One region of the Paenibacillus sp. FSL L8-0644 genome, then DNA from elsewhere that is predicted to be linked to it. Evidence: riboswitches for the same ligand, from Rfam matches in the RefSeq annotation. Region 1 holds a riboswitch; each other region holds the start of a gene.
The links. A riboswitch is a leader RNA that binds a small molecule or an ion and turns the genes downstream of it on or off. The one in region 1 is predicted to bind cobalamin.
Positions count from the first base shown of each region.

Region 2: linked by a shared signal. The riboswitch ahead of NSS94_RS24275 (ABC transporter substrate-binding protein) and the one ahead of NSS94_RS07300 (ABC transporter substrate-binding protein) in region 1 are both predicted to bind cobalamin.
Region 3: linked by a shared signal. The riboswitch ahead of cobJ (precorrin-3B C(17)-methyltransferase) and the one ahead of NSS94_RS07300 (ABC transporter substrate-binding protein) in region 1 are both predicted to bind cobalamin.

Region 1 covers NZ_JBBOYN010000001.1:1,619,319-1,629,596, reverse strand. Annotated here, with positions in the region: gene NSS94_RS07335 (methyl-accepting chemotaxis protein) at 1-1,484, shown strand, start outside; gene NSS94_RS07330 (cobyric acid synthase) at 1,606-3,225, opposite strand; gene cobS (adenosylcobinamide-GDP ribazoletransferase) at 3,264-4,133, opposite strand; gene cobU (bifunctional adenosylcobinamide kinase/adenosylcobinamide-phosphate guanylyltransferase) at 4,130-4,696, opposite strand; gene cobT (nicotinate-nucleotide--dimethylbenzimidazole phosphoribosyltransferase) at 4,693-5,763, opposite strand; gene NSS94_RS07310 (ABC transporter ATP-binding protein) at 5,807-6,640, opposite strand; gene NSS94_RS07305 (FecCD family ABC transporter permease) at 6,637-7,683, opposite strand; gene NSS94_RS07300 (ABC transporter substrate-binding protein) at 7,680-8,687, opposite strand; cobalamin riboswitch at 8,894-9,085, opposite strand; gene NSS94_RS07295 (histidine phosphatase family protein) at 9,208-9,960, opposite strand; gene cbiB (adenosylcobinamide-phosphate synthase CbiB) at 10,010-10,278, opposite strand, start outside.
Region 2 covers NZ_JBBOYN010000001.1:5,356,192-5,366,469, reverse strand. Annotated here, with positions in the region: gene NSS94_RS24295 (xanthine phosphoribosyltransferase) at 1-42, shown strand, start outside; gene NSS94_RS24290 (nucleobase:cation symporter-2 family protein) at 36-1,343, shown strand; gene NSS94_RS24285 (hypothetical protein) at 1,425-2,495, opposite strand; gene NSS94_RS24280 (hypothetical protein) at 2,601-3,416, opposite strand; cobalamin riboswitch at 4,243-4,440, shown strand; gene NSS94_RS24275 (ABC transporter substrate-binding protein) at 4,655-6,235, shown strand; gene nikB (nickel ABC transporter permease) at 6,251-7,180, shown strand; gene NSS94_RS24265 (ABC transporter permease) at 7,195-8,010, shown strand; gene NSS94_RS24260 (ATP-binding cassette domain-containing protein) at 8,010-8,927, shown strand; gene NSS94_RS24255 (ABC transporter ATP-binding protein) at 8,924-9,700, shown strand; gene nikA (nickel ABC transporter substrate-binding protein) at 9,859-10,278, shown strand, end outside.
Region 3 covers NZ_JBBOYN010000001.1:5,123,567-5,133,844, reverse strand. Annotated here, with positions in the region: gene NSS94_RS23245 (DMT family transporter) at 1-173, opposite strand, end outside; gene NSS94_RS23240 (LysR family transcriptional regulator) at 356-1,213, shown strand; gene NSS94_RS23235 (pirin family protein) at 1,283-1,996, shown strand; gene NSS94_RS23230 (hypothetical protein) at 2,011-2,349, shown strand; gene NSS94_RS23225 (spore germination protein) at 2,530-4,155, shown strand; gene NSS94_RS23220 (Ger(x)C family spore germination protein) at 4,155-5,372, shown strand; gene NSS94_RS23215 (hypothetical protein) at 5,365-5,589, shown strand; gene NSS94_RS23210 (GerAB/ArcD/ProY family transporter) at 5,632-6,786, shown strand; gene NSS94_RS23205 (uroporphyrinogen-III synthase) at 6,888-7,739, shown strand; gene NSS94_RS23200 (LOG family protein) at 7,943-8,497, shown strand; cobalamin riboswitch at 8,555-8,740, shown strand; gene cobJ (precorrin-3B C(17)-methyltransferase) at 9,052-10,278, shown strand, end outside.

The sequences.
Region 1 (10,278 bases):
GAAGCGGTTCTGATTCCGGCTCCGCTATACAGATGGAATCCTATCTGCAGGACAAAGTCGATACCCTCAAATTAGAATCGGCATATATCGCGGTAGTGAAGGATGGTAAAGCCGAAGTCGTCGCACGGAATGTAAAATCAGTATACAAGGTCAAGGATGCACTCATTCCTGTAGAGGATGTAAAAAAAGCAAAACAAGGCGAGATGAATATCAGTGAAATTTATAGCGATTCGTACGGAGTACACAAAACCGCCTTCTTTGCTATATCGGGTAGTAATTTAGTTCTGGGCGTGAACGAAGATGTTGGATTCGTACAAGAAAAATCCCAACAAATTCTATGGATTTGCATAGGTATTACAGTGGCAACACTCCTGCTGGGCGGAATTATTTCTACCCTCGTGATACGTAAAGTTGTAAAACCCATTGCTGAATTGGTTCGTCATAGCGAAAAAATTGCTCAAGGTGATCTTTCACAAGAAGCGAAGGTTCATGGCGTCAATGAAATTGCGCAACTTGCCCGCAGCTTCCAATCGATGTCTCATAACTTAAAAGAAATGATCGGCCATGTGCTTTCTACATCCGGTGCGGTTGTTGGAGGATCGGACGAGCTGCTTCGTCGGACTGAGGCTATGAGTGTAAAAGTCCAGGATTCTACAGTTGCCGCAGAGGAAATAGCAAAGGGCAGTACCAGCATAGCTACAGCTGCTGCTGAAAATGCGCAGGCTATGGAGGAAATCGCTCAAGGTGTTCAGCACATCGCCTCCTCTGCCAATGATGTATCCGATCAAATCAGTGAAGCGACAAAAGAAACGGTTAACGGTACTACGCTCGCTCAAAAAGCTGTAGCTCAAATGTCACAGGTAGGACATGCTGCCGATGAATCGCTTCGATACATCCATAGTATGAATGAGCGCTCAGAAGCCATTGGCAGTATCGTTTCGGCTATTTTCGATATCACGAAGCAAATTCAAATGTTGTCCCTGAATGCCTCCATTGAAGCTGCCCGTGCGGGCGAACATGGACGGGGCTTCGCCGTAGTAGCCGGAGAAGTGCGCAAGCTTGCGGAGCAATCTAAAGAAGCCACACAAGAAATTTCCGACTATTTGGTTACCATTCAAGAAGTATCGCAACAATCTGTGGACTCTGTGACCCAGGTGAGCCGTGAAATTCATTCGGGAACGGAAATGGTTCAACAAGCGAGCTCAGCCTTTAACCAGCTAAGTGAGCTTATGCAAAAGATCAATGCTACGATTCAAACGGTATCTGCAGCAACGGAACAAGTATCCGCCAGCTCGGAAGAAGTATCTGCTTCCGTGGAAGAGACAGCTCTCATCGCTGCCAATGCACAGCATATGATTCAGGAAATCGGTTTAAATGCCGATGAGCAACTGAATGAAATGGAAAGCCACAGCGAGGTTGTTCGCCAATTAAGCAAACAAGCAACCGAGCTGCAAAAGGCTGTCCAAAAATTTAAAATTACGTAAGCCGATACCATAGAGGATTTTGCAAAATCCTGAATAAAGAGAGGTATCTCTCAGTCATGAAAATGGCTGTAGAGATACCTCTTTATTTTTAAGAGCGATTTAAATAATCATTTTATGAAGTTTATGAATTCATTCCCATCATACGATAAATTTGCTCCATATCTAAATGAGCCCGAACCACCTCTGCGACACGGTCAAACTCTCGTTCCTTGGCTTCACGTACAGTAAAAGTGCTTTCTAAAGGTGCCAAGCCCTTGGCTTGTCGCAATCCATCCAGCCAGCATCGGCGAAAACGGTCATTATCAAACACACCGTGCAAATAGGTTCCCCATACTTTACCGTCTGTCGTACCCCAGCCTTCCTCAAAAGCTGTTCCTTCGCCACGCCGGATATGGAATAACCTTTTCATTTCGCTTAGGTTTAAAGTTCTACCTGTAGGTGCGTATGGTTCCGTAACATACTCCGTAACGCCCATATGTATTTCATAACCTTCAATACTTGGCTTGGAGGCATAACCCGAATCAGGCGCAGTGCCAAGCAAAAGCGGACAATGATTAGACAGGGTTCCTTGTACGCGTACGGTTTGCTTTTCCTTCAAAAAGGTCGTGGACAGAGCCAGCCAACCTAACCCCTCTGCCTGCTGCGGCAACCCAGATTCGACGGCTTCGGAATCAACTAGCGCTGTACCCAGCATCTGGTAACCTCCACAAATGCCAACTAGCTGTGTGCATCCGGTATTCATAGCCTGCCGAATGTCTTTCTCCAGACCTCTCTCACGCAATTCCAACAGGTCTCCAATGGTGTCTTTGGTCCCCGGTAAGATAATGGCGTCCGGTACACCCAACTGTCCGGCTTCTGTGACATAACGAACACTCACATCCGGCTCTGCGGCCAGAGCATCCGTGTCCGTAAAATTGGAAATCCGTGGATATCGTATCACTGCAATATCCAGTTCTTTATCCTTTGCAGATTGCTTGGGCTTCTTATCCAGTACTACCGAATCCTCTGCTTCAATGCGAATGTCTGGTAGATAGGGCAATACACCGAATACAGGAATGCCTGTCCGTTCCTCCAGCCAGTCTAATCCCGGTTGCAGCAGAGACAGATCACCTCTGAATTTGTTAATGATAAATCCGCGGATACGTTGTACTTCATGGGGTTCCAGCAACTCGATAGTTCCTACGAGAGAGGCAAAAACACCGCCCCGGTCGATATCTGAAATAAGCAACACTGGAGCATCCGCCCAACCTGCCAGATTCATATTTACGATATCGCGGTCCTTCAAATTAATCTCTGCCGGGCTGCCTGCCCCTTCCATAAGGACAATATCATAGGTATCGCGCAACCGATTCAGAGCATCCATAACGGTCTGTTTGGCTTTTGGCAAAAAATCCTTCCGGTAATCGGAGGCGCTCATATAGGCATAAGGTACACCGTGTACAACAATTTGTGAGTGCATATCTTTGACCGGCTTAATCAGAATCGGATTCATGTCGGTCGTGGCCCCAATACCGCAGGCCTCAGCCTGCACCCCCTGAGCGCGTCCAATTTCCTTGCCGTCTTCGGTAACATAAGAGTTTAACGCCATATTTTGCGACTTAAACGGTGCTGGACGATATCCGTCCTGCGTAAAAATACGGCAAAGCGCAGTCGTCACCACGCTTTTGCCCACATCCGACGCTGTTCCTTGAAGCATCAATACGGCTGCCGGGCTCGTGCAGGACGGTTCGAAAGTTGACAATTGCCTCTTCCCCTTTAACGAATTCATTTCAAATCTGGTCACAACCCGTACAAAATGACAATAAACAACAATAAAACAGTCTCCAGCAATTCGTTTAAAGTTCCGTATATATCTCCCGTAAGTCCACCCAAGCGGCGGTTAATACGGTTTGCCGTGAAGGTTCCAACACCGTAAGCCAAGAGCGGAATCAACACAAAACCTATCGAGATTGGAAGGCTTTCAGAATATGAAAGCAAGGTTTGTAAGCATGATCCTGCCAACGACAGATTCCCAGTATCCCTTGTTGCTGTAGCCAAACCTGCCAGAAGATATTGTCCTACGGCAGCACTCAGGGTCACTAATACAGCCCAGAATACGGCCAACCCTACGCGGCCACCACTCATATCAGCAAAACGCGCAGCCAGTCCATCATCATTACGGGCTTTAGGCCAGCGCTTCATCGCATGTACCATAAACCAGCGGCTCCAAACCATCGGAAGCAGCAGCAAGCCAGACACATTCCGTTCAACCAGCACCGTATATAGCAAAGAAGCCTTGAGCATGAGCAGCAACACGCAAGCAATAACGCCCATTGCCCCTACACGGCTATCCTTCATAATCTCCAGCATCCGTTCACGGGATCGGTAGCTGAACAAGGCATCAGCTGCATCCATCCACCCGTCCAAATGCAATCCACCCGTCAACCAAACCCAGACAACAAGAGTAAGAATCGCACACGGCAACGGCGGCAGCACCATAGAAGCGAGCGCCGCAAAGCCCCAGACGATGATGCCAATGACCACTCCCACCAGCGGATAATAACTTGCACTGCGTTTAAGCAAATCCGGGGAAAAATCCAATTCCGCCTTCACCGGAAGACGCGTTAAAAATTGAAAAGCAGCAGCAACAGCCTGACGTTCGCGGCTCATAGCTTATATTCCAGCCGTTTGAGTTCTACGGGAATACCCGCCGTCACCAAAAATACTTCATCACAAAGACGGGCAATCCGCTGATTCATAACCCCACTCAAATCCCGATACAGCCGACCAAGCGGATATTCGGGCACAATGCCGTCACCAACCTCGTTGGTCACGATGACAAGCTGCCCCGGATACTGCTCCACAGCTGCCGTCAGTTCATTAATGGCAACTTTGGACGCAGCTTCGCCGTCCTCGCCTGCGGCCAGCAGCACGTTCGACAGCCACAGGGTCAGGCAGTCGACTAACACCATAGGCGCGGGTGATGGCTGCGACGCTTGATCGCCGCCAAGCCGTCGCAGCAGCTCCGGCAGCGCCTGCGCTTCCTCCAGCGTCTGCCAGTCGTACCCGGCAGACTCGCGCTGGACCCGATGAAGGGCGATGCGCTCCTTCATCTCCATGTCGTAGGCCTGCGCCGTTGCAATGTAGCATGCGCCAGGCGCGCGCGACATGCATAATCGCTCGGCAAAGCCGCTTTTCCCGCTGCGTGCCCCGCCGGTCACGAGCGCTTTCATCGCTGCGCGGCTCCCTGACCGTCCGATACGCCTGCATCGGCAAAGGTCGCCATTTCGCGCATAATGCGGCACGCCGCATCAATCAGGTGCAAGCTAAGCGCACCACCTGTGCCCTCCCCGAGCCGCATGTCCAAATGAAGCATGGGCTCCAGCTTGAGCTCGCGGAGCACCGCCGCGTGCCCGCGCTCGTCCGAGGCGTGCGAAGCGAGCATGTACGCAGCGCTTGCAGGCGCAAGTGCACGCGCTGCGAGGGCAGCTGCGCCGGAAATAAAGCCGTCCAACACGACTGGACAGCGATGTGCGGCTGCGCCGAGGATAACTCCTGCCAAGGCGGCAATCTCCAGACCGCCGACCTTAGTGAGCACGTCGAGCGCATCATTTGCATCTGGCTGGTTCACGTCCAATGCGCGGCAGACAACCGCTATTTTGCGGGTAAGCCCAGCCATATTTACACCCGTTCCCCGGCCTACGATAACTTCCGGCTCTAGCCCGGTAAGAGCACATACGACCGCAGCGCTGGCTGTGGTATTCCCGATGCCCAGCTCTCCAGTAACGAATAGCCGTGTGCCACCTTTGACCGCTTCTATTACAGCTCCAGCTCCGGCCAAAATCGCCTGTTCCGCTTCCGTACGCAGCATCGCTGGCCCTTTAGCTATATTCGAAGTACCCATGCGTACCTTTCGGTCCACCAGATTCGCGTGAGCGACATCCGCATTCACGCCAACATCTACCACCTTGACATCTGCGCCCGCATGGCGTGCCAGCACATTAATTGCTGCGCCACCTGACAGCATGTTATACAGCATTTGCTGTGTAACCTCAGCCGGAAAGGCACTGACTCCCTCTTCACACACCCCGTGATCCGCAGCCATGACCATAACCGTTTTACGATCGAATTCAGGCTTATCCACTCCTGTAATTCCTGCTAGCTGAATGACCACACTTTCCAACTTTCCAAGACTTCCCGGTGGCTTTGTTAATTGGTCCAAATGGGCTGAAGCTGCCGAGGCCGCCACCCCATCCGGCTGGGCAATGCTATCGATCAGCTGACGCAGCTTGTCGTTCATACCTTCCACTCCCTGCTCTTTTTAAGTGTGTTTCATCGTTTATTTAATCTGCTGTATCCGAAGCGCTCCTGCGCAGCAAGAGCTGCGGCACACCGCTATCAGGATGCGGAAGCATCACAGGCTCAACACCGTATACTCGTCGAATCCGATCCTCAGTTAATAACTTCGATGAAGCTCCCAATCCTTCAACCATTCCATCCTTGAGTACAAGCAAATCTTCGCAAAATTGGGCTGTCAAGTTAAGATCATGCAAGACCGCAATGATCGTCACACCCGTTTCTTGGCGCCAATCTGCCAGCAGTTCCATAAATTCAAGCTGATAGCGCAAGTCCAGATAGGTCGTAGGCTCGTCCAGCAGCAATATTCGTGGCTCCTGCACCATTACTTTTGCCAAAGCTACACGCTGTCGCTGTCCCCCACTCAAACGGTCTAATGCTCTGTCCGCCAGCGTGGTAAGACCCAATCGCTCCAGCACGCGATCCGCGATCGCCTCCACATCAACACCCTTTTCCCTGCCTAGCCAGTCCTGATGGGGAAAACGTCCCATTTCTACGACTTCCCTGACGGTGTATCCCACGGGAGGAAGCCCTTCCTGTTGGAGTACGGCTATGAGTCGGGAAAGCTCTTTCCTGCTGTAGCTACCGACCTTTTTGCCATAGATATGAACGTTTCCCGAAGTTGGCTGATCTACACCGGAAAGCAAATGCAACAAGGTCGATTTTCCACTGCCGTTCGGACCAATAATCCCCCACCAAGTTCCTTCGTCGACGCTCCAGCTTATATTTTTTAAAGCATGGAACTCTCCATAGGCACGTGTCAGACCCACTACCTCTAATGCCCGATCACGCACCTTCTGTGATTCACTTTGTTCTGTCACAGCAGTCCCCCCCTGCGCAGCTTCTTGTTTCGGTACAGGAGATATGCGAAGAACGGTGCCCCAACAAAGGCCGTCATCACGCCCAGAGGAATTTCTGTGGGGGCTAACAATGTGCGAGCCGCCGTATCTGCCCAAGCCATAAAAACAGCTCCGCCGAGCGCAGATAATGGAACAATCATACGGTAATCAGGACCTGTCACCAGACGAATGATATGCGGTACAACGAGTCCAACAAAGCCAATCACGCCACACACCGAGACAGCGGCTGCTGTCAGCAGCGTGGAAATAATCAGAACAGATAGCTTCGTCGCATCTACATGAACTCCCATGTGCGCCGCCTGACGTTCACCCAAAGCCAAAATATTCAGCACACGTGCCCGGTTCCATAGAAATACCAGCCCTATGACCACATAAGGTAAAAGGATTCCTGTATATGACCAACCGCGCAGACTAAGACTTCCCATCGTCCAGTACAATATTTCATTGACCGTCTCCTTCGACATGGCTGTCAGAAAGGAAACAACCGCTCCCAGAAAGGATTGCATCACCACACCCGACAAAATGAGACTTTGTGTCGGAATTTTCCCACCTTCCCGTGCCAACGTCAGCACCATCCACAGCGTAAGCATTCCGGTCGTAAATGCCACTAGCGGCAGCGTCCATATGCCAACAAATGAAAATTGAAGGCCCCAATAAATCAGTACTGCCGCTCCTACCGAAGCCCCCGAGGATACCCCCAGTGTATACGGATCAGCCAAAGGATTACGCAGCACACCCTGAAATCCGGCTCCCGCCAGCGCCAGCGCTGCTCCTACCAACATTCCCAGTAACACTCGTGGCAATCTGACCTTCAAAATAATCTGCTCTGAGGATGTATTCCAATCCGGTGTAAACGTATCGCCTAACCACGGTAGGTGGTTAACCAGAATGCCCGTGATTTGGCTGACCGGAAGCTTGGCCGAGCCGATGCCAAGACAGAGCAGCAGCGTCAGCAACAGCAGGACAAGACCTGTCCCTCCAAAGCCGATCAGTTTACGGTTCATTTGAAAATTTCAGGATACACGCCCTTGGCCACTTCCTTGAGACCTTCCGTTACGCGTGGACCCGGACGACTGATCAAATTATCATCCACGGCAAACACCCGGTTGTGGCGAACAGCCGATATTTGATCCCATCCACTGCGAGCTTTAATGATATCACCGAGCGTCTGGCCCGTTTTGTCGTCCTTGACACTTTTGCTGTACAAAATCACGTCAGGGTTCGCAGCAATAATATTTTCCTCACTGATTTGGTACCACCCCTTCTGCGTGGCACCTACATTTTCGCCGCCCGCCAACGTAATCAGCTCGTCCATAAACTCGCCTTTACCCACTGTCCAGCCTGGTGAAAACTCGACGTATACCCGCAGCTTCTGCCCTTTACCGATATTTTTAATTCCTTCTTTTACTTCTGCTACATCTGCTCTCATCTTGTCAGTCACCGCTCTTGCTTCTCTCTGATGATCGGTGATTTTCCCATACAATTCGATGTTAGCCATGACATCTTCCACTGTCTTCGGTTCCGTTTTAAAAATCATAATTCCCATGTCGCGCAGCTTGGTCGTAGCCTGTTCACTAAGTGATATCCCTGCAAAAACGACTTCCGGGTTCGCAGCAATGATCGCCTCTTCGTTCGGTTTCATAATACCGCCCACTTTAGGCTTTTTCGTAGCTGCTTCCGGGTAATCAGAGTAGTCGGAGACGCCGACAATTTCCTTATCCAGCCCAATGGCGAACAACGCCTCGGTTTCTGCCGGGGAGACGGAAACGATTTTATCCGGCGCTTTTTTGAATGTAAATTCCTGTCCTGTTGCATCTTTAACTGTGAGCGGGTAAACCGTTTTGCCCGGAGGCTCTTGTGCGTTTACTGCCTGTCCCGGCTGCTGTGAAGAAGCCTGACCCTCTTTATTTTCTGCATTTTTTCCATTAGCGCCACATGCACTCAGCACAACTGCCAAAATCAGAGCCAATAGACCTGTTGTCCACACCTTTATTTTTTTTCCTGCCATGATTTGCACCCCTTCATAAATAAATCGTTAAGAGCGTTACTTGAACATCATCAGATATCTTCTAAATCTAGCCTTTTTTCCTATCAAAAACCCCCGCATCCTCATATCAGGACACAGGGGTCACGTTAGCGCAGATCGTGCGCAGGCGGCAGCTTCTTTCCGCATGGACAGTCACTGCGAACACGTCATCCTTTCCTCGAAGGATTATGGTGACAGGCGGACGGGCAGGTATCCTGACTTATGGTAAAATACATGTCCTGAAATTCTTTCATATGCTTAGTAACATATAAAGAGGACTAACGGGCATGTTTCCATTTACAGTGGCGGGACCGCGCCGGATTCACACCGACTTCCCTTTTAACAGCGCAGGGAGGGAAACCATAGTTTCATCACGCTGCGCCGACCTCGTCTGCTGGATATTTGATGTAGTGGTAGTCAAGCCGTTCTTTTACTTGATGATTATAGGTTAAAATGAGGCGGCTTACAACCCAAACAGCCTCTTTATCCGCTGGTGTCTAACCTAATGAGGAAGCATTTCCGCTATGTAATTGTGCGGTCCTGCCAGCCTCAATTGAATCCTTAATGCTTCTCCCGGCTTCGGATTCAGACTCCAAAAATCATGGCCCGGTATCAGCATGCAAGCTAGCTGACGAATTACGCCACCATGCGTAACGACCAAAACAGAGGGCGACGTAGCAGTCAAATCCATGGGTTGAACTTCCATAGCAACACGCCATTCATACAGAGAGTCAAGAAATTTGCGCAGACGATTTACAAAATCTGTCCAAGACTCTCCACCAGGTGGGGTGATCCGTTGCGGCTCATCAATCCAAGCCCGATACAACGACACATCCTTGAGCATGTCATACGTTTTTCCATCCCACTCGCCAAAATGAAGCTCTCGCAGACATGGTTCCATCATAGGAGGCATAGTAGATAGGGAACGCCCAGACGTCAACTCTGATTCCGGCACAATGATCTGCAAGGTCTGGCGACATCGCATTAAGTCGCTGCAATAGATTCGAGCAAAGGACTGACCTTGCAATTTTTCCTGCAAAGGCTTTAATTCCTGCTCTGCCCCCGGTAGCAAACCTAAGTCGGAGTGTCCCAGATATCGACGTTCCTTGTTCCATAAGGTTGTGCCGTGACGAACTAACACGAGCTCCATATCCCAATGCAGATCTTCTTTAGCATCATACGGCACCTTATCCTCCTGTGAGTTCGGTCTTTGTGCGTATTCTACTGTCCTTTTTGCTGCTATATCTTGTTTCAAGAAATGTCACTTCCTGCTCGATCATTATTCAGTGTGTCACTCCTCACCCTCACCGCACCCATCCCAAGGCAAAACAACCTGCGGCTCCTAACAAACACAATCCTACAAACATACTGGACACGGCGAACATCAGCTGGATCGTATGCCGTATATCTTTCGACTCTAGCGGTCGTATCCAATCCCCCATGTATGCACGAAAGGAGCGCACGCCATGATACACATTATATCCTCCAAGACGAATCCCCAATGCACCAGCAACAGCCGATTCCGGGAAGCCACTGTTCGGACTTGGGTGCAGACGAGCGTCTCGCTTGACTG
Region 2 (10,278 bases), 3.7 Mb from region 1:
GGCGTAGTAATTGCTCCTGTTAAGGAGAATGTGGGATGTTAAGTAAACAAAAGTTATTCGCACTGGGCTTCCAGCATGTCATGGCGATGTACGCTGGAGCCATTGCTGTACCTCTAATTGTAGGGGGAGCATTGCACCTGACTCCAGCCCAGATGGCTTATTTGGTGGCTGCCGATCTGTTCACTTGCGGGATTGCTACGTTATTACAAATTATGGGCACACGCTTTTTCGGTAGTAGACTGCCTGTCATTTTAGGCTGTACGTTTACGGCAGTAGGGCCTATCATCGCGATTGCTTCGACCTCAAATTTGGCGACAGCGTACGGTGCCATTATTTTGTCTGGTATATTCGTGGTGCTTGCGGCACCGCTGTATGGCAAGCTGCTACGCTTTTTCCCGACGGTCGTTACGGGTTCGGTCGTTACAATTATCGGTCTATCCCTTATTCCGGTGGCGATGAACAATGTAGCAGGTGGCCAGGGCAGCGCGGATTTTGGACAGCCGCGTAATTTGCTGCTGGCGCTGGTTACATTATTGGTTATTCTGCTTGTGAATCGGTTGGCAAAGGGCTTTATGCGCTCGATTTCCGTGCTCATCGGTCTGTTTGCAGGCACGGTGGTTGCTTATGCGATGGGAATGGTGCATTTTGCTCCCGTGGCAGATGCGTCATGGGTGAGTGTTGCGCAGCCATTTTATTTTGGTAAGCCAGAGTTTAGCATTATGGCAGTTTGTACGATGATTATCGTCAATATTGTCAGCATGGTCGAGTCTACGGGTGTTTATCTGGCAGTAGGCAAGGCGATTGATCAAAAGGTAGAGCAAAAGCAGATCGTCAATGGACTCCGTTCGGAAGGACTTGCGATTATGCTTGGGGGTATTTTTAACGCGTTTCCTTATACAGCCTTCTCGCAAAATGTGGGTCTGATCTCGCTCACACGCGTCAAATCGCGGAACGTTATTTTTGCTGCGGGCGGTATCATGGTTGTTCTCGGTTTGCTGCCTAAGCTGGCTGCTTTAACGACAGTGATTCCTAACGCTGTGCTGGGCGGGGCGATGATCGTCATGTTTGGCTCGGTCGCTGCATCAGGCATGTCTATTTTGTCAGAAGTGGATCTGCGAAAGGAAAGCAATCTGCTGATCGCAGCATGCAGTATTGCTGTGGGCCTAGGTTCTGCCGTTCTGCCACAAATGTTCGACCAGCTGCCGAGCTTTGCCAAAATGTTGTTGCAAAATGGTATTGTTTCGGGCTCGATTACAGCGATTGTCTTGAACATCGTTTTGACGAGAAAACAAGGGGAATCGGTCAAAAGCGTGACGATTCAGGAGGTTCCACAGAAGGTTTAAGGATTGGAATCAGATAAAGAAAGCCGGAGAGAAAGCGTAAGCTTCTTTCCGGCTTTTTGGCATGGAGTTACCCAGAATGGGTTATTTATTAAGCAGCATGAAGTTATTGATGAAACCCTCTTCCTGTATAAAGATCGGGGTTTGGATTTTCGAAGTAAAGTCATAATAGTACACGCCGCGTCCTTCCTCCTGATTTTTCTGAGAGGCGCTGCCTAAATAGTAGATCCCCTTGCCGTCTGGGGACATATAGATAAAGCTGCGGGATGAAATGGGTAGCTCTAATTTGGTGCGTTTTCCAGTCGCAATATCAACAAGGCTATACTCGGGGTTGCCGTGATTAATGAAACGGGCAGTTACTAGGAGCAACTGATCATTACTGCTGGACATTGATAAGATTTGTTCGTTCTTTAGTGTAATGACAGACCGCTCTTGTTTAGTGGCGTTGTTGATCTCTGTAACCTTGTAGCTTGCTGGCATAGTAAAAGTATTGTTTTTTGACGCAATATCTGACCGTTTATCTTGCTCTTTCTCTGAAAACTGTGTAGTATAAATTGTTTTTTTTGCCGGATTATAGGCTATAGACCAGGTGTGTTTATCTTGGTTTTCATCATGTAAGAACTGCATTGTATGAGTCGATTTATTGTAGAAAATTGTTTTAAGTGTACGCTCTCCTTTTTTGACTGCAGCTAGTATAAGTGGACCTTCTGGAGTAGTTGGCACTATACGATTAATGGCAAATAAATTATCGGATAATTGTTCAGTTTTTTTTGAATTTAAGTCGTACGAAAATAGTTGGTCTCCCTTATCATCCACATCGGCAGAGTAATAAATTTTGTGATCAGGTAAGGACACCAGGGAAAGCGGGTATTGAGAGGTATAAGGAACATCGGCCAGTTTGGTAATTTTTTTACTGCTTAAGTCATATGTCATGACTCGCATAACCATACCTTTATCTGTATTTTTCCCATTCACATATTCTGTATAGGTCATGGATAGATATTGGCCTTGTTCTGAAGGAACTGTTTTTTTTCCTGATAGAACTTCTTTATATGGGACTGATTGCGTTGATGGAGCAGAAGATGGTGAGCAGGCAGACAATAGAGTTGGAACGAGCAAGTAAATTATAATGAAGCGAAAGCTGCTTGTTTTCAAAAGCGAACATCCTTTCTAAAGATGAGAAATTTACTAAATCGATTATGTTAAGAAAAAAGGGAAAAGGACAGGGTGTAGGCCCTATCCTTGTTTCACATGAAGAAATTAGAACGTATAAAAATATCGCCCCGAAAATGAGAGAGACGAACTCCATGTCAAGCCCAAATCCTGTACACCTGTTTTCCAAATATCAACAACAGCATCTGGCAGACTCCCATTGTCAGCCTTAGTGAAATCATGGACATTATTGTTGTCAATATTTCTTACGGAGATTTTTGTTCCAAACTCAGGGTTATCAATAGCCCCTTTTGTTGCACAGTCGCCTCTTTTTAGTGAATTGGAATTCTCACCAGTTGAGTCCGTAAAATTTGTCCCTCTACCTGTGCCTTGAACCCTGCCATTCGAAGTTCCGGTAATGACAATTTCATTATTATGCGCTCCGTATGTATAAGTCCCAGGTGCTTTGCGTGTACCGCGTGGTAATGCCTGAAGTGAAACACTATTAGTTGTAATCGCATTTTCCTTTTGATCAGGTAAGATAATATCTTTGATGTAACCTTCACCATCATAAATTACTTTTAAACCAGGCTGAGGTTCAGGGTTGTCAATATGATATACCGGCAGTGATTTGGCTTCTTCTTTGATTTCCTTAATTAGTGCCTCTTCTTTTTGTAGCTCAATTTGTTGTTCAGCAGTAAGTGGAGCAACAGCAGCTAGAGATTTTTGTGGTTCAGGTACAGGAGTTCCTTTTTCCAATACAACCATGTTATTGTTCTCGTCATATTGGATGATTGTACCCGCCAACATTTGGTCAGGGATTTTTTCCCCTTTCTCAGCATGAGAGATTGCTGGACTGACGACTCCCCAAGAAATGAGTAGCGTTACAGCTAGAAAAGCTTGTGGTAGATACTTTACTTTCATACAAAGCGCCTCCTCGAAAAATTTGTAAATCCATAGATAGCATAAATGAGCTCACATACTATATCAACCTTTTAATGGAATATATGAATATATTTATCTATATTTTTATAAGCAAGAGTTCATTATCCTGACATATACGACATTTAATGACAGTTTTATAACAGCAGATTTGATAGTCCAGTAGGAGTAAGAAGCTAAAGGAGTTCTCCAAATGAACATTAGGAGCTTATTAATCTACTAGAACAATTTGCTAGAGTGATGGGTGATATCATGGTATAATTTACCTTATGGATTTTGAATAGTGGTGGATGTTTTCGGACCACGGTGTAGCTTCCTGAAAGGGGGTGAAGCCGATGGTCAACCTTGTGTCGTGCTACGATGTGTTGCGTTGGATGGTTACGTTACTAAGCCTGGTGTTTAGTATTCGTAAACTTTATCGCTGGCTACGTCGGAAATTTCGGAACAAGCGAAAACCCACCGCGTAATTAGGTTGGCCCCTAACGGTGGGTTTCGTTTGCATTAACCATTAGTTATGCAGCGCGCCGTGGGTGATCCACAGCCTTTCAAGTCCTAAGAGTCTTTGCCGTTGGCGCGGCGAAGACTCTTTTTAGTATACGGACACGGTGGTTTACTCTATACCTAATTTTAACACTTCAATTGCGTACACGCAATTGGAGGTTAGGTCTTGTTTCTACCTTATCGTTCAAATTTAAATTATTGTGCAGCCTTTATTGACAAGCCTGTGACAACAAAATAAGATCGTAATGAAAAGAAATAAAGGAAGAAAACAGGTGTGAGCCGGACAACTCTATGTATGGGGTTTCGTAGAGACGATGTACATAGTTGTTGAGCATGTTCACTTAAAAGGGAAGTTCGGTTGATTCCGACACGGGCCCGCCACTGTATACAGGCATCAGCAGGATACTGCTGGAGCTTTCAGAACAGCCACTGGAATTGTGAAGAACCGGGAAGGCCTGAAAGATACGCCTGGAGTCAGGAGACCTGCCTGTTTTGACATCACTGTCAGACCCACGGGATTGCTGGGGAGGTGGTTAGGCGTGCTGCATACGGAATGTCTGAAACCGATCCCTTCTATATTATTAGAGTTGGCTTCGAGGTGAGTTTTGGCATTTTATATTGAAGGCATTTCTGACTGCTAATCAAGTGGTCCGGAATGCTTTTTTTGGCGTTTTACGTTAGGTTTATATGTTTTTACAAGATAGAGGGGGACTCATGAAATGATTAGCAATCGTAGTAGGCGTTCATGGTTCGTATGTACAGGGGTGATGCTGCTGCTAGCAGTTATGGCTCTTTCGGGATGTGCCAGCAATAAGACGGCGGATAGCTCCGGCAAGGGGGAGAACGCGTCAGCACAACAAACAGCGACAGATAAAAAGCTAGTAATGGCGTATACGTGGAAACCGTCAGGCGTTGACCCGCACGGAGATAATAGCTGGGATGTAATGCGATCCGGTGCAGGCGAGACGCTGGTACGTTTGAATGAAAAGCTGGAACCTATGGCTTGGTTGGCAAAGGAGTGGAAGCAGGACAGCCCTACAGTTTGGACGTTCAGCTTGCAGGATAAAGTCACTTTTCATAATGGAAAAAGTATGGATGCAGCAAGTGTAAAAGCGTCTTTGTTACGCTCTATTGAGAAAAGCCATCTGGCGAAGGATTTACTGAATGTGAAGTCCATTGATGTAAGCGGCCCGCTGGCCTTGAAGATCACGACAAACCAGCCGAATGCGGCGTTGGTGTCTAATCTAGCTGATCCATCGACGATTGTACTGGATGTGGCATCGATGAAAGATGAACAGAGTCACCCAGCGATGACAGGCGCCTTTAAAGTCAAAGCGTTCAACAAGGACCAATCGTTGGTCGTAGAGCGTTATGACGGATACTGGGGCGAGAAGGCACGATTGGCTGAAGCGACGATGAAGTTCATTACGGACGGGAATTCGCGCCTGATGGCACTGCAATCCGGTGAGGTGGACGTAGCGACGGATATTCCGGTTGATAACGCAGAGGTACTGAAAAAGAACGGCAAGCTGCAAGTGCTGTCAGCTCCGTCCTTGCGCACCCATATGATCGTGTACAATATGGAATCGCCAGTATTCAAGGATGTGGCGAACCGTAAGGTGGTGGACAGCCTGATTCCACGCGCATCGATTGTGAGCGCCGTCATGAGGGACTTCGGTACGGAGGCAAGCAGCCCGTTCCCGAGCATTCTTCCCTTCGGTAAAGTTGAGCGTAAAGCGCTGGACGGAACGGCAGAGCAACTTTTGACGAAGGATGGCTGGCAGAAGGACGCCCAAGGGACATGGACTAAGCAAGGCAAGCCGTTCGAGGTTACGCTGCTGACTTTCCCTCAGCGTCCGGAGCTCTCTGTTATGGCTGAGGTCATCCAAAGCCAATTGCTGAAAGAGGGAATCCAGGTCAAGATTCGCAAGGTGGAAAATATCGACGAGGCGTTGACCAAAAACGATTGGGATTTTGCTATGTACAGTATGCTTACTGCTCATACAGGAGAGCCGCAATATTTTATGGACATGTTTTATTCTTTGAAAAGCGAAGCCAATGTAAGCCGTTATAGTTCCAAACCGCTAGAGAGTATTCTGAACAGCCTGAAGCTGGCGAAGGATACAGCGCAGCGTAATGCCATGACACTACAAGCGCTGGATATCATCAATACGGATTTGCCACAGTCGTTCATTGTGCATCCTGATAATGTGTTTGGCGTGAAAAAAGGGGTGGAGGGTTTTACACCCCATCCGATCGAGTATTACTACATTACGACGCAATCCGATATTGCGGAATAACGAGCTGCGTATCCTATGATTCGTTTTATACTGGAACGTGTGGCGCAGCTGCTTATCATTGTATTCGTGGTATCCACGCTGACTTTTGTACTGATGCGGCTGGCCCCTGGAGACCCTGCTACCATTTTGCTCACCGCGCATAATATCCCTGCCTCTGAGGAAGCCTTGACGACGCTACGAAAGGAACTGGGCTTAAACGAACCGCTTCATATTCAATATGTGAACTGGCTGCGGGATGTGTCCACAGGGCATTGGGGCACTTCGTATGTATCCAAGGAGTCGGTGCTAGCCGAACTGTGGAACAGACTGCCCGCTACTGTGGAGCTAGCTGCTGCGGGCTTCGCCGTCATGACGGTGCTTACGCTGGGGCTGGGGCTGGCTGCCTCGCTAAAAATCAGCGGCCCACTGGATCGTCTGGGCAGGCTGTTCGCCCTGCTGGGATCGTCGATCCCCTCTTTTTGGTTTGGTTTTCTGTTGATCTATCTATTCTCCGTTCGCTTGGGCTGGCTCCCATCCATGGGAAGGGAGGACTGGACACATCTAGTGCTCCCAGCGCTGACTCTTGGCGCAGGTTTGGGAGCTGTGCAAGCACGCGTACTGCGCGCTCAAATGCTGGAGCTGGGTGACCGGAATTTTGTGAAAGCAGCGAAGGCTCGAGGCTTTTCACGTTTGCATATCCTGTTTTTTGAGATATTTAGGCATGCGGTTCTGCCTATAATTACACTGCTAGGTACCAATCTATCATTTATGCTGGCAGGTAATGTGATTGTAGAGACCATTTTTTCATGGCCGGGGTTGGGCAAGTATTTTATAGATGCGATTACACAGCGAGATTATCCGGTGATTCAGGGGTATGTTATTTTTGCCGTATTTTTAATTGTAGGAGTTCAGTGTTTGGTGGATGTGGTCCAGACGGCGATAGATCCGAGGCTGCGTTTGCGTTAAGGGGGAAGCTGAAAATGAAAAAGATACGGCTTTCCTTTCAAGGGAGCTTGCTGGCAGGAGGCGTACTGTTTGGTCTGATCGTGCTGCTTGGGTTATTGGCTCCATGGGTCGCTCCTCATGATCCTCTCCAAGTGGACCTTTTGAACCGTCTGGCACCACCCAGCCGGAAATATCCTTTCGGTACGGATCATCTGGGCCGGGATGTGCTATCACGGCTAATTTACGGGATTCGGATGAGCGTGCTAATCGCATGTGCGATTACTGTAGCTACGTTGTGCTTCAGTCTGCCTATAGGGTTGCTTATTGGTTATGTGCGTGGACGCGTGGACCAGCTGGTTATGCGAGGAATCGACGGGGTACTGGCTTTTCCTGATATTATTTTAACGGTGGCGATTGTGGGCATTTTGGGCCCAGGTTTTGTTAACATGACCCTTGCGATTATTGCGGTAAGGTGGGCGGGCTATGTCCGGTATATCCGTAGTCTGGTTCAAAAAGCCTGTCAGGAGGACTACGTTCGGTATGCCCGTTTATCCGGCAATTCACACGTACGTATACTGAGCCGTTATGTATTGCCACAAGCGTTGCCGCAGTTGTTGGTTTATGCGATATGGGATATCGGACGCGTGGTGCTGATGATCGCTGGGCTGTCCTTTCTTGGACTGGGTGTACAGCCGCCCAGGCCAGAATGGGGCGTGATGCTGCATGATGCCACCTCATATTTTCAGGTGGCTCCGCATGTCATAATTTTCCCAGGCTTGGCGATTATGCTATTCGTACTTGCCTGCCAGCTTTTGGGCGACCGTTTTTCGGAAAAGGAGGCGGCCAAATAGTGGAGGATCAAACAGCCCTTGGGGGCAAGGATACGATAGAACAAGTGGCAGGTCGAAAACCGTTGTTACACGTGGAACATTTGGAAATCTGCCGCACAGGCGCAGGAGCAAGCAGAAGTGGGAGCAAACCACTGCTGCGTGATGTGAGCTTTTCCATATATTCAGGGGAGATTGTGGCCCTGACCGGACCGAGCGGATGCGGCAAGAGCCTGACCGCACACGCAATCGCAGGCATGCTGGAGCCAGGTATCGGTGTTACGCATGGGCGTATCTACTATAACGGGGAAGACATTCTCCCGTTCCAGGAACGGCGCTGGCAAAGGCTGCGACGAGAGGATATTGCCCTGCTCATTCAACAATCGCTGAGCGGGTTAAACCCAATCCGGACTGTCCGCGCCCAGCTGATGGATACGCTTAGACTGCACGGGCGGCGTTGGATGCCGCATGACCAGATGGAGCCGGAGCACGCTGGTGCTGCATTATCCCACAATGCACCGCAGCAAGTCCACCCACTGGGCGTGCTGCCACGGATACGGCAGATGCTGAGCCGTGTCTCGGAGATAGCCAGAGGAGGCGCTAATCCAGTGCGGGAGGCCTATTTGCGCTCTCTGCTCTGCAAGGTAGGGTTTGAAGATCCTGAGCATATTTTGTCGTCGTATCCTTTTGAACTAAGCGGAGGCATGTGTCAAAGGGTGCTGCTGGCTGCCATGCTAAGCTCCGGTCCGAGCCTCTTTATTGCCGACGAGCCGACTACGGCGCTGGATGTGATCAACCGCGACAAGGTCTTGGCATTGCTGCAACAGTTGAGAGAAGACTTTGATCTCACCATATTGTTGATCTCACATGATCGCCAGGGTATGAGTCGCATAGCAGATCGAGTGTTGGAGATGAGCCCGGAAGGAAGGATGCACCAGTGATGCTGGAATTGAAGAATGTGACAAAAGCATACCCTGTCCGCAAACGGAGAAAAGGTTGGTTCAGCACGCAAGATAGCGAACAGGCCGTGAAGAAGGTGAGTCTGGAGCTACGACAAGGAGAATGTCTTGGACTGGTTGGAGAAAGTGGAAGTGGCAAAAGCACGCTGGCACAATGTATTCTGGGGCTGGAGTCGTTGACCTCAGGAGAGATTTGGCTGGATGAACAGCCCATTCACACCGGAAAGATGAAGGATGTTCAGCTGTACAAGCGAATCCAGTTGGTTGCACAGGATTCGTCCTCCTCGCTACATCCCCGTATGACCATTCGAGATATTTTAATGGAGCCAATCCACAACTATTTCCCTGAGCGAAAAGCGCAGGCGCTGGATATTTGTCTGTCTCTATTGGAATCGGTAGGATTAGAGGCTGACAGTCTGGAAAAATACCCAGCTCAGCTGAGTGGCGGACAAAAGCAGCGGGTATGTATTGCCCGAGCTTTGGCGGTGGAGCCAAATATTATCTTGTTCGATGAATCGATCGCCAATCTGGATACGACAACGCAGTCTTCTGTATTGGACATGCTCAAGAGAATGCAGGTGGAACGTCAGTTGTCCTACCTATTTATCACTCACGATCTCCCATCTACTCGTCAGTTTTGTGACCGCGTTGCCGTCATGGTTCAGGGGGAGATTGTGGAAATATTTAAGGAATGGGATGAAGAATTGTTACAGCATGAGTACACGCGTACTCTATTTCAAACGTTGGCGAATTAAGCCATAAGTTTAGGATTTTTCAAAATCCTCATTTCACAAATTTAAAAGAAATAAGAGGGTTGCTTGTCGAATAGTGTTGACAAAATTGAGCGTGATACCTATTCTAAATATGATTATGATAATCATTATCACATATATAGAAAAGGGGAAATACATTGATGTCCGTTCGACACCGCAAGACTGCTACCCTTATGTTGGTGGCGCTCCTCTTATTATCCGTTGTTTTGGGCTGCGCAAAGCAGGAGAACACACCTGCATCCACCTCTACTGACGGAGCTGCCAATGAAAAGTCGATCACGCTATCGTGGCCGCGTGACATTGGCACGATGAATCCTCATGTATACAATCCTTCCCAACTTTTTGCACAATCCATGGTTTATGAGCCGTTAGTCAGCTACAAGCAAGGAGGCAAGCTGGAACCTGCTTTGGCTGAATCCTGGACTATTTCCAAGGACGGTAAGACATATACGTTTAAGCTGCGCAAAGATGTGAAATTTTCGGATGGTACGCTATTTAATGCGGCCATTGTCAAAAAGAACTTTGACGCTATCATGAAAAATGAGAAGACGCACAGCTGG
Region 3 (10,278 bases), 3.5 Mb from region 1:
TCTTTGAGCCACAATAGTACGACTAAAATGAGTGTAACCGATAAATAGCGCAAAAATGAAAAGTACAGTGGATTGATGTGTTGTAATGCAATGTGCGAAACCGGAAACATCGCCCCCCAGGACATACTGGCGATTAGGCATAATAAAGATCCGGTCATGATTTGTCTGTTCATGGTGTGCAAAAGCTCCTCCTTGCCGGTCTCAGCGGACATATCTTATGGACAACATCATAAAGGATGGGAAGCTGTTGGTAAAATGATTGAAAATAAACATTATGATCATTTAAAATGATAATAAGTGACAAGGCGCGTCAATTTTGATGGCCCCTTACCCTTCACAATAAGGAGGAGCAGTAGTGGATCTGAACGATTTAAACATTTTCCAGACGGTGGCTGCGCATGGCAGTGTCAGCAAGGCCGCAGCCGAGCTTAGTTATGTCCAGTCCAATGTAACGGCCAGAATCAAGCTGCTCGAAAAGGAACTGCAAACACCTTTATTTAATAGACATAAGCGGGGAATGATCCTCAATGCCGAGGGCAAGCGTCTGCTGCAATATACGAAAAGCATTTTATCGCAATTTGAGGAAATGAAACATGCGTTTCAGAATACCTCTGCACCTTCGGGGGTACTGGAGATTGGCATTGTGGAGACTGTCATTGCCCTCCCGGCCATTTTACATGCTTACTATAGCAAGTACCCGGATGTCGAGTTGTCCCTCAAGGCTGGGGTTACAGAGTCTCTGGTGCAGGAGGTTGCAGAAATGCGGCTGGATGGAGCCTTTGTGACCGGGCCGGTCAAGCATCCGCTCATTGAACAGTTTGATGTATTTCAGGAAAAGCTGGTCCTTGTATCCCAAGGAGATGATTTTTCCGTTGAGGATCTCACGACTCGTCCGCTTCTCTTATATAAAAAAGGCTGCGGCTACCGGGGACGGCTGGAAACCTGGCTCAAAATGGAAGGAATTATTCCCAAACAGATTATGGAGTTTGGGACATTTGAGACGATTATCGGCAGTGTGGCGGCTGGTATTGGAATGACCGTATTTCCCGAATCTTCGATCAGCGGGCTGGTGTCTCAAGGCCTTGTGTGCGGTCATGCAATGCCTGAGCCGTACAATGAAGTAACAACGGTGTTTATCCGACGTAAGGAAGCCTTTGTTACCAGTACCTTGCAGTCTTTTATAGATGAGATTATCACTCAGACAGAGGCGTAGCTTTATCGCTTGGGCTCGGGTACAATGAGAGGGATTTGATCTCATTTTTCTTCCTGAAGGAGGGCTATTATGTTTACAATATATCCGGCGGCTTCCCGATTCAGCTTCGATAAGGGCTGGCTGCGGGGGAGTCACAGCTTTTCATTCGCGGAGTATCAGGATGAGAACAATACAGCGTTTGGTCCTATGCGTGTCTGTAATGACGATGTCATCACACCGGGACGGGGCTTTGGGGCGCATCCGCACAGTGATATGGAGATTGTTTCGATTGTGCTGTATGGGGAACTGCGTCATGAAGACAACCGTGGACATGTAGCAGTGACCCGTTTTGGAGGCATTCAGCGAATGTCAGCGGGCCACGGCATCATTCATACGGAGCACAACGCATCACAAACGGAGGATGTCAGTCTGCTGCAATTGTGGTTTAGCCCGCATACGAGAGGACTGAAACCGTCATATGAGGCCACAGCGTTCAATCCTGAGCGTCTGCACGGTCAGCTTCTGCCTGTCGTTGCCGGAAAACGTGTACCGGGCACAGAGGGTGAAATTGCTGCAATCAACCAGGATTTAACGATTTATTTAAGCAAGCTTCAGCCTGGAGAGCAAGTAGAATTCACACAGGCCGAGGGGCGACGCGTGTTCCTGTTCGTCATTGAAGGCTCACTGCGTGTGAACGGTGAACATATTCTGCAAGGGCGCGATTCAGCTCGTATTGAGCAGGAGCCAAAGCTAGCACTGGAAGCAGAGGAGTCTGCTTTTTATATGTTGATTGATTTGCCCTAAAAGGAGGTGCGCACATGGCGCAGCAGGAAACATGGCTGATCAAGCATGCCGTCACGGGACGTAGCTTTGCTGACAGCCGCAAGCAGGTTTTCGATTGCCGTTTGGAATCGGTGGACGGCGTGTTTCGCTTCACGCTTCAAGGGCTGCCGCGTGGGACGGCGGAGGCGATTGTGCGTTATAGCGGGGAGTTGAACGTATTTCGTTTTGTAACGCCGGTAGATGATGGACCCGTGGTGAAGCATTGGTATTACGTCACTCCGGAAAGCGTGGAATATCATGATCAGACAGATGAGCTTACGTTCAAAGCTGGTTCTGAGATTGAATACCATCCCGAGGAGTATTGGGGAGATTAATCATTCCTTTATCATAAATCTTCAGATATATAATGGATTTTTCGAAGGCCCTGCATCATTGCAGGGTCTTTTTGTTATCCGTTCAACATGTTGAGTTCATTGGATACATAATCCTTTGCAGGCTGGTACATCCTATAGGTCATATTATCTGTTCGGCTCATTCGTAAAGGGGGAATAACGATGAAGAAAGGGCGCTTTCCCAAGTTGCCGAAGCTACCGTGGAGCCGGAGAGCGATTCCAGCCGCAGACCGCAAGACACGAAATTCCAATGTGCCTAAAGGACTGCCTGAGTCTTCGTGGCTGGAACAGCCGCTGCGTAGCAATGTGGAAGACAATTTGATTGCTTTGCGTGACATTTTCAAGGATTGCTCTGATATCGTCTACCGAGAGCTCATGATTTCCCCTGAACGCAAAGGGTTGTTGGCTTATTTTGAAGGTACGGTAAAATCAGAGGATTTGCAGGATCATATCCTGCGGCCTGTCATTCTGGGCATGATGCTCAAGGACCCTGAAGTGAACGGCAAATTGGAGCCGCTGGATGAAACTCGTATCTCGATGTCCCAGACCAAAACGATGGACGAATGGAAGATGGTAGCGGCAGCGATACTGGACGGCAATGCCGCCTTGTTCGTAGATGGTACGCCTCGTGCTTATATTTTTAGCGCCAAGGGTGGTGTCCGCCGTGGCGTAGAGGAACCCCAGACGGAAGCGGTTATTCGTGGGCCGCGTGAGGGCTTCACTGAGACCCTTCGCGTCAATACGGCACTGTTGCGTTTCAAGTTGAAGACCTCCAAGCTCAAGATGTACAGCATGACCATCGGAACAGAAACTCAAACGAGCGTCGTCCTTACCTATATTGAAGGGATCATAGATCCCAAACTGGTGGAGGATGTAAAAAAAAGGCTCAGCGATATTAATATTGATGGTGTTCTGGAGACTGGATATATTGAGGAACTGATTGAGGACCATCCCTTTTCTCCGTTTCCGCAAATGGAATATACTGAACGCCCGGATACCGTCACTGCCCAATTACTGGAAGGACGTTTTGCCATTTTTGTGGACGGAACGCCTTTTGCCCTGATTGGGCCGGTCACGATGTGGCAGATGATGCAAGCAAGCGAGGACTATTACGAACGTTTTTTCATCAGTAATATGGTGCGCTGGATTCGTTTTCTTTTTCTCATCATGGCTCTCTTTCTGCCAGCAATATATGTAGCGGTTACGACCTATCACCATGATATGCTGCCGACGACACTCATATTAAGTATTGCAGCGGCTCGTGAATCTATCCCTTTTCCAGCACTGGTGGAAGCGTTAATGATGGAAATTTCTTTTGAGGCATTACGTGAAGCAGGGATTCGTCTCCCCAAAACGGTCGGTCAGGCCGTTAGTATTCTTGGTGCGCTCGTAATTGGGCAGGCCGCAGTACAGGCAGGGATTGTATCGGCACCCATAGTCATTGTTGTGTCGCTCACAGGTATTGCTTCGTTTACCATTCCACGCTTTAACTTTGCCATCACAGTTCGCCTGCTACGATTTCCAATCATGCTGATGGCGGGTTTATTCGGATTGTTTGGGATCATTATTGCGACAACGCTGATTGCTACGCATCTAACCAAGCTAACATCGTTTGGTGTCCCTTACATGAGCGGATATAGCCCGTACAACCATACGGATCAAAAGGATATCGTCGTCCGTGCACCTTGGTGGAAAATGACTAAACGTCCTTCCTGGATTGGTAAAGACAACAACAAACGAGCGAAGGAAAAGATGAATGGAACGCCTACCACCGAGGAGGGATGGTGATGAAGCCCAAATCGAATACACAAAAAATACGTAAAGCGGCTGTGCTCTGTTGTCTGCTGCTTTGTTCTGTTCTTTTGGGAGGATGCTGGGATCGCCGTGAAGTGAACGATGTGGCCTTTGTGATGGGTACCGGGCTAGACAAGGAAGGCGATCAATACCGGGTAACGATGCAAATTGCTTTGCCTGGACAACTAGGATCTTCGGGCAGCACAGGAGGAGGGGGAGGTACAAGCGGTACGAAGTCCTACTATCTGGAGTCCAAAACAGGTCCAAGCTTTCGAGGAGCAAGTACCGAGGAACAGCGCGGGGTTTCGCGAACACTTAATTACTCCCATCGGCGGGTACTGCTGTTCGGCGAGACGCTGGCACGGGAAGGGATTAGCAAAATGATGGATGTCATTGCACGTATTCCGCAGAACCGTCTGTCTTCCCTGGTTGTTATCACGAAGGGGTCAGCGATGGAAGTGCTTCAGGCAGATGCTCCGATTGAGCAATATCCAGCGGAAATGGTGCGTGAGCTTAACTTTTCCTATATGAAAAAACCTCGTTCCGTTAAACTGCTGATGAATTCCGTCCTGCTGGAAGGCATTGACCCGGTGGTGCCAGTAATGTCTCTGGTGAAGAATGGGCCCGCTAGTCTTAAAGACAAGAAGACGAATATTCAGATCGATGGATTGGCAGTCTTTCGACAAGACAGGTTAACAGGGATTATTGATAACCATCTCAGTCGGTTTCTGCTGTTGGGTATGGAGCAAGCCAAGGAGACAGAGATATTTATCCCCCCTCCCAAGGGTAAAGGTTACATATCTGTGCATCTCATCGAAAATAGAGTCCATATCGAGCCCTTTATTCAGGGGAATGAGATTCGAATGACCGTTCATATGAACTGCAATGGGAATGTGAAGGAAAATGAGACGAATTTCGATATTTCCAACGAGGAAAATTTGAAGTGGCTGGAGCAGCAGACAGCCGAGGAAATCAAGAGGGAGCTGGGAGAGGCTGTCCACGTGATTCAGCAAAAGTATCGTTCAGACGTACTTGGTTTGGGCCGGGCTATTATTACGAGTCACCCGGATGAATGGAAACGGATTAAACCTCAATGGGAGCAACTATATCCCAAGGTGGAGATCACCATAAATCCGGTCGTGCATATTGAGAATATTGGTGCGGTCACCAAACCATTCGGGGTCAAAAAGGAGCAAATCCAGAATGAATAAAGTATTTCTGTTACCTTTGGTGCTGGCTATGCTCTTCATGTATCTGATTGACCGTAAAAATATTAACAATGCACCAGCCATCAATCGTTGGGTCTCTCGAGTATTGTATGTTATTAGCATTAGTATCTGGATTTACGGAACATCAACGAAGAGCACCGTTTATGTGGCTACATGGCTGACCCGTTTTATTGACATGTGGCTCCCCCCTACGTTGTAAATCGTGTATTGGATGCCTGCGGATAAAAGGAGGATGACCTGTATGAAACAGTTCACAACCAGACAAATCGTACTGCTGGGTGTATTGATGGAGGTCGGTATTACCCTTATACATGCTCCGGCGCAGGCAGCGGATCACGCGAATCAGCATGCCTACTGGACCTGTATAATTGCGGCTATCGTGCTATGCTTGCCGATCTGGGCGATGTTGAAACTCAAGCGTCGTTTTCCTGACCAGGATCTAATGCAGGCGATGGTGAGCTCTCATCCTGTGCTGGGACGTATGCTGCTTGCAGTCTACCTTATTTTATTCCTGATCATTTTTGCACGGGATTTGAGAATTATCACAGATTTAGTGGAGGTTGTGCTTTTGCCGCTGACTCCGATTGTGGTCACTTCTCTTATTGTGCTGTTAACTCTGGTATTTATGGCCAAAGGCGGAATAAGCACCATCGTGAATATGGCCGAGATTTTTTTGCCGATGTTGATTTTGACGCTGTTGACCATGCCACTTTTTTTTGGGCGTAATATGGATTTTTCGATGCTGAGACCCTACTTACATCCAGAAGTAGAGGGAGTGATCAAGGGCAGCTGGCGCATGCTGGGATATATGGCCGATATCCTGATGGTTCCCTTTGTGATTTCTGGAAAGAGTTATAATGGACGTAGTGCGTGGTATGGGCATTTGCTCGGAACCGCTTTTCTGATCATGCTGGTGTTGCAGTCGGAGTTGGTTATTGGTGTTCCTATCTTGTCACGGCTGTTCTATCCATCGTATGAACTGGTGCGTCAATTGCAGCTAACGGACTTTCTGGATCGGTTCGACTTGTTCGTGGCAGCACTGACCGTACCCACCTTTCTTACGAAGATCGGAATTGATCTGTACGTTACCAGTTTGGCGGTAAAGCGTATGTTCTCCCATGCCTGGGGGAGTCTGATGGTTTGGCCCGTAGGTTTGTTAGGTTATGTCTGTTCGTTTATGCTGTTCTCCAACATCGTGCAAGTTTTTGATTTCAGCCGGGAGTGGACCGCGGTGATGATCATTTTTTTTGTACTTATGCCCTTGGTACTATGGATGTTGCTCCGACCCAAATCTAAAGGGAAAGGCGGAGATGATAAGGCATCTAACGGAGAGCGGGATAGCAGTAGTCAGCTAGAAAGCCGGCAGGGAGACAGAACAGGACACACCCACTTATAAGATTCCTGTATTCATCGAAAAAGTAATTCTTATTTGTCTTTTACCCCTCTGATTGTATACTTGGTAGAAAGAAATACGACTTCTACTAGGGAGGAAACAGAATGGCACAACGCATGGCAGGTAAGAGAGTCGCTCTTGCTGGTCCCCGTAAAGCAGACGAAATGGCGCTGCTAGTTGTGAAGATGGGAGGGGAGCCAGTACATCGTCCGGCCCAGGGCACTGTTTTTCTAGATGATATCGAGCTGCGCAACGCTGTTGTATCGTGGGTAAAGAACCCTCCGGACTGGTACATCTTCACGACAGGCATGGGGCTGGATGCCCTGTTCGATATGGCAGAGGATATGGGCGTGGCTGAGCAGATTATAGAGTTGCTGCAATCCTCCAACATTGCAGCGCGGGGCTACAAGACGGTCAATGGACTCAAAAAGCGTGGCTTTACGCCAGCAGTACGAGACGAGGACGGAAGTTTGATCGGATTGACAGGAGCTTTCGCCCCATACGATCTGAAGGGGAAGGAAGTGCTGTTGCAACTGCATGGCGATCCAGCCCCACGGTTGGTAAAATGGCTGGACGAGCAGGGGGCAGTGACCCGCCAGGTACTTCCTTATAAGCATATCCCACCTGAGGAAGCAAAATTGCAGGCGTTACTGGAGGATGTTATCCATCGTAATGTTGATGCCGTTACATTCACGAGTGGTCCGCAAATTCGATTTTTGGCCCAATATGCCAGAGAGCAAAATCGAATCGAGGATTTACTGGAAGCTTTTCGTGAGGATGTGATTGCTGTATCCGTAGGGAAGGTGACTGCACAGTCCATTGTGGAAGAAGGGATTGATCGAGTCGTGTTTCCAACCGAAGAGCGCATGGGCGCGATGATGGTGGAGCTGGGCAAATATTTTGAACATAACGATTCGGTGCATGGCTGTGGTCTGAAGATCGTGAATGGTCATTGAAATGAGATCAAAATTATAAATGCAGTATGCTAAAAAAATGAACTTATATTTCGGGATACAGAGTAAAATAAAGATAAGGGCCTCCGAGGTCTTTATCTTTTTTTGTTGGACATGCATCGACAAAGATTTTTGTTATAGCGAAAATGTTTATCTAATATAATGAATAAGTTTCGATGCTACTTAGGACAGGAGCTGAGACGTTAATGAATTCTATTTGCGTATTTGCCGGGTCCAGACCTGGACATTTATCGGTATATGTTGAGGCAGCAGGCAAACTGGGAGAAGCCATGGCTCGCCATCATATCCGTCTGATCTATGGCGGCTCTAGCAGGGGGCTAATGGGAGAGGTGGCGGATGGAATGCTGGCGGGTAACGGTCAGGTCACTGGTATTATGCCCACCCTATTATTTGATGCAGAGATCATTCATCGGGGAGTTACCGAATTTATTGAGGTAGCAAGCATGCATGAGCGTAAAGCGGCAATGAGCGAGATGGCCGATGCGTTTATCGCCCTTCCGGGTGGCTTGGGAACCTTCGAGGAGCTGTTCGAGGTATTGTGCTGGGCGCAAATTGGCATTCATCGCAAGCCCATTGGGCTGCTGAATGTGAATGGATATTTTGACCCGTTAGTAGAAATGGTGCGTCATAGCGTGCAAGAAGGGTTTACCGGGGCTGAGCACCCAGCGTTATTAAGTATCTCTGCGGACCCGGACGAATTGCTACATATGTTAAAAAATAAAGCAGAGAACTTGAAATAAAGCGTTTTTCGTGCTTGCACAACTGATTGAGGCAAGGTTATGATAAGACCCATAATCAAATAGCGGACAGACAAGGTGCCTTTGCGGTTGAGCAAAGGGTAACAGGGAATCGGGTGCAAATCCCGAGCGGTCCCGCCACTGTAAGGAAGAGGATTTTTTTTAATGGTCACTCGTGAAAAACGGGGAAGACGAAAGAATCTGTTGATGCCAAGCCAGGAGACCTACCTTGATCTGTATGCACCGTTAACCTTCGCGGAGAGGATGGGTGTACGAAATCAGGAAATCAGGCACACGTTGCTTTTTCCATGTTGGCTAGAGGTTTGCGTGGATATGAACGTGCAGCAGCGTTTGAAGCGTAAACAGACAGATGGAAAACAACGGCAGGCTGGAGGAAGACAAATCGTGTCTTCTTACGCTGTTTGTTCGTCTGATGAGAGATACGTACATAGAAGCCCCATCCGGGTAGGATGGGGCTTTTTTGAGTTACAGGATGTCCAAAAATCATTGGAATAGATAGCATAGCTGCCCTGAAAAGGATGAATAGGAGGAGCCCGATGAGCCCATTAGGAAAATTGTTGGTGATTGGATTTGGACCAGGAGATATGGAACATATCACAAAACGGGCGCTGGATGCGCTGGCCGAAAGTGAGGTCATTATCGGCTACAATACCTATGTTGATTTGATCCGTCCGTTGTTGAACGGACAGGAGATTGTACGTACAGGGATGACAGAGGAAGTGAGCCGTGCGCAGGAGGCGGTTCGCCAAGCAGAGATGGGCAAGAAGGTAGCCGTCATTTCCAGTGGAGATGCAGGAGTCTATGGCATGGCAGGGCTGGTGTACGAAGTGCTGATGCAAAAAGGCTGGCGACGCGAGGACGGGGTTGAGGTAGAAGTCGTACCGGGGATCTCGGCAATTCAGTCCTGTGCTTCGTTGCTGGGGGCGCCGGTTATGCATGATGCTTGCACGATCAGTCTGAGTGATCATCTGACCCCGTGGGAAACGATTGTGAAGCGTGTAGAAGCTGCGGCTTCAGCTGATTTTGTGATTGCATTATACAACCCGCGCAGTGGTCGGCGTACGCGCCAGATTGTGGAGACGCAGTCCATTTTGCTGCGTTACCGCGATCCGCAAACTCCGGTCGGGTTGGTGAAAAGTGCTTATCGTGAGCGTCAGCAAGTTATTGTAACGACGCTGGAAGATATGCTGAACCATGACATCGGGATGCTGACGACTGTAATCATCGGCAATTCCTCGACGACGGTGTATGACGGTTTGATCGTGACTCCGCGCGGATATCAGCGCAAATACACGTTGGATGCGACCGAGCAGGCGCTCAAGCCGCATCAGCGTCTCCGCACGGAAGCGGAGCCGTGGTCGCTGGGAGCGCAAGAGGGTACACCGCAGGCAGGAGCAGCCCCGACTACGCCCGCTGGACCCTCCGCGAGCGGCGCTGCGGTTGCGACGCAGGCACGCCCGCAAGCGATGGCTGCCGTGCAGGCAACAACTGCTGTGCAAACCGGCACGGCCCCGGCATCGCTGGCGGCAGAGGCGCTAAGCCGCCTCGCTGTCGGCGGCAAGCTGCCTGGCGAAGCCAACGCTCGCTGGAGCGGGCAAGCGCCTACCGCCAAGAGCACCGCCGGAACGTCGGCGGTGGCCGGAGCAGGGGCCGCGGCCGGGATGGCGACAGGCGGCTTTGGCAAGCCTGCGCTGTTTGAGGTGGGTGTTTCCCCGGGTGTGGGAAACAAGAAGTTCACCGCTCGCCAGATGGCGCTGCTCGCC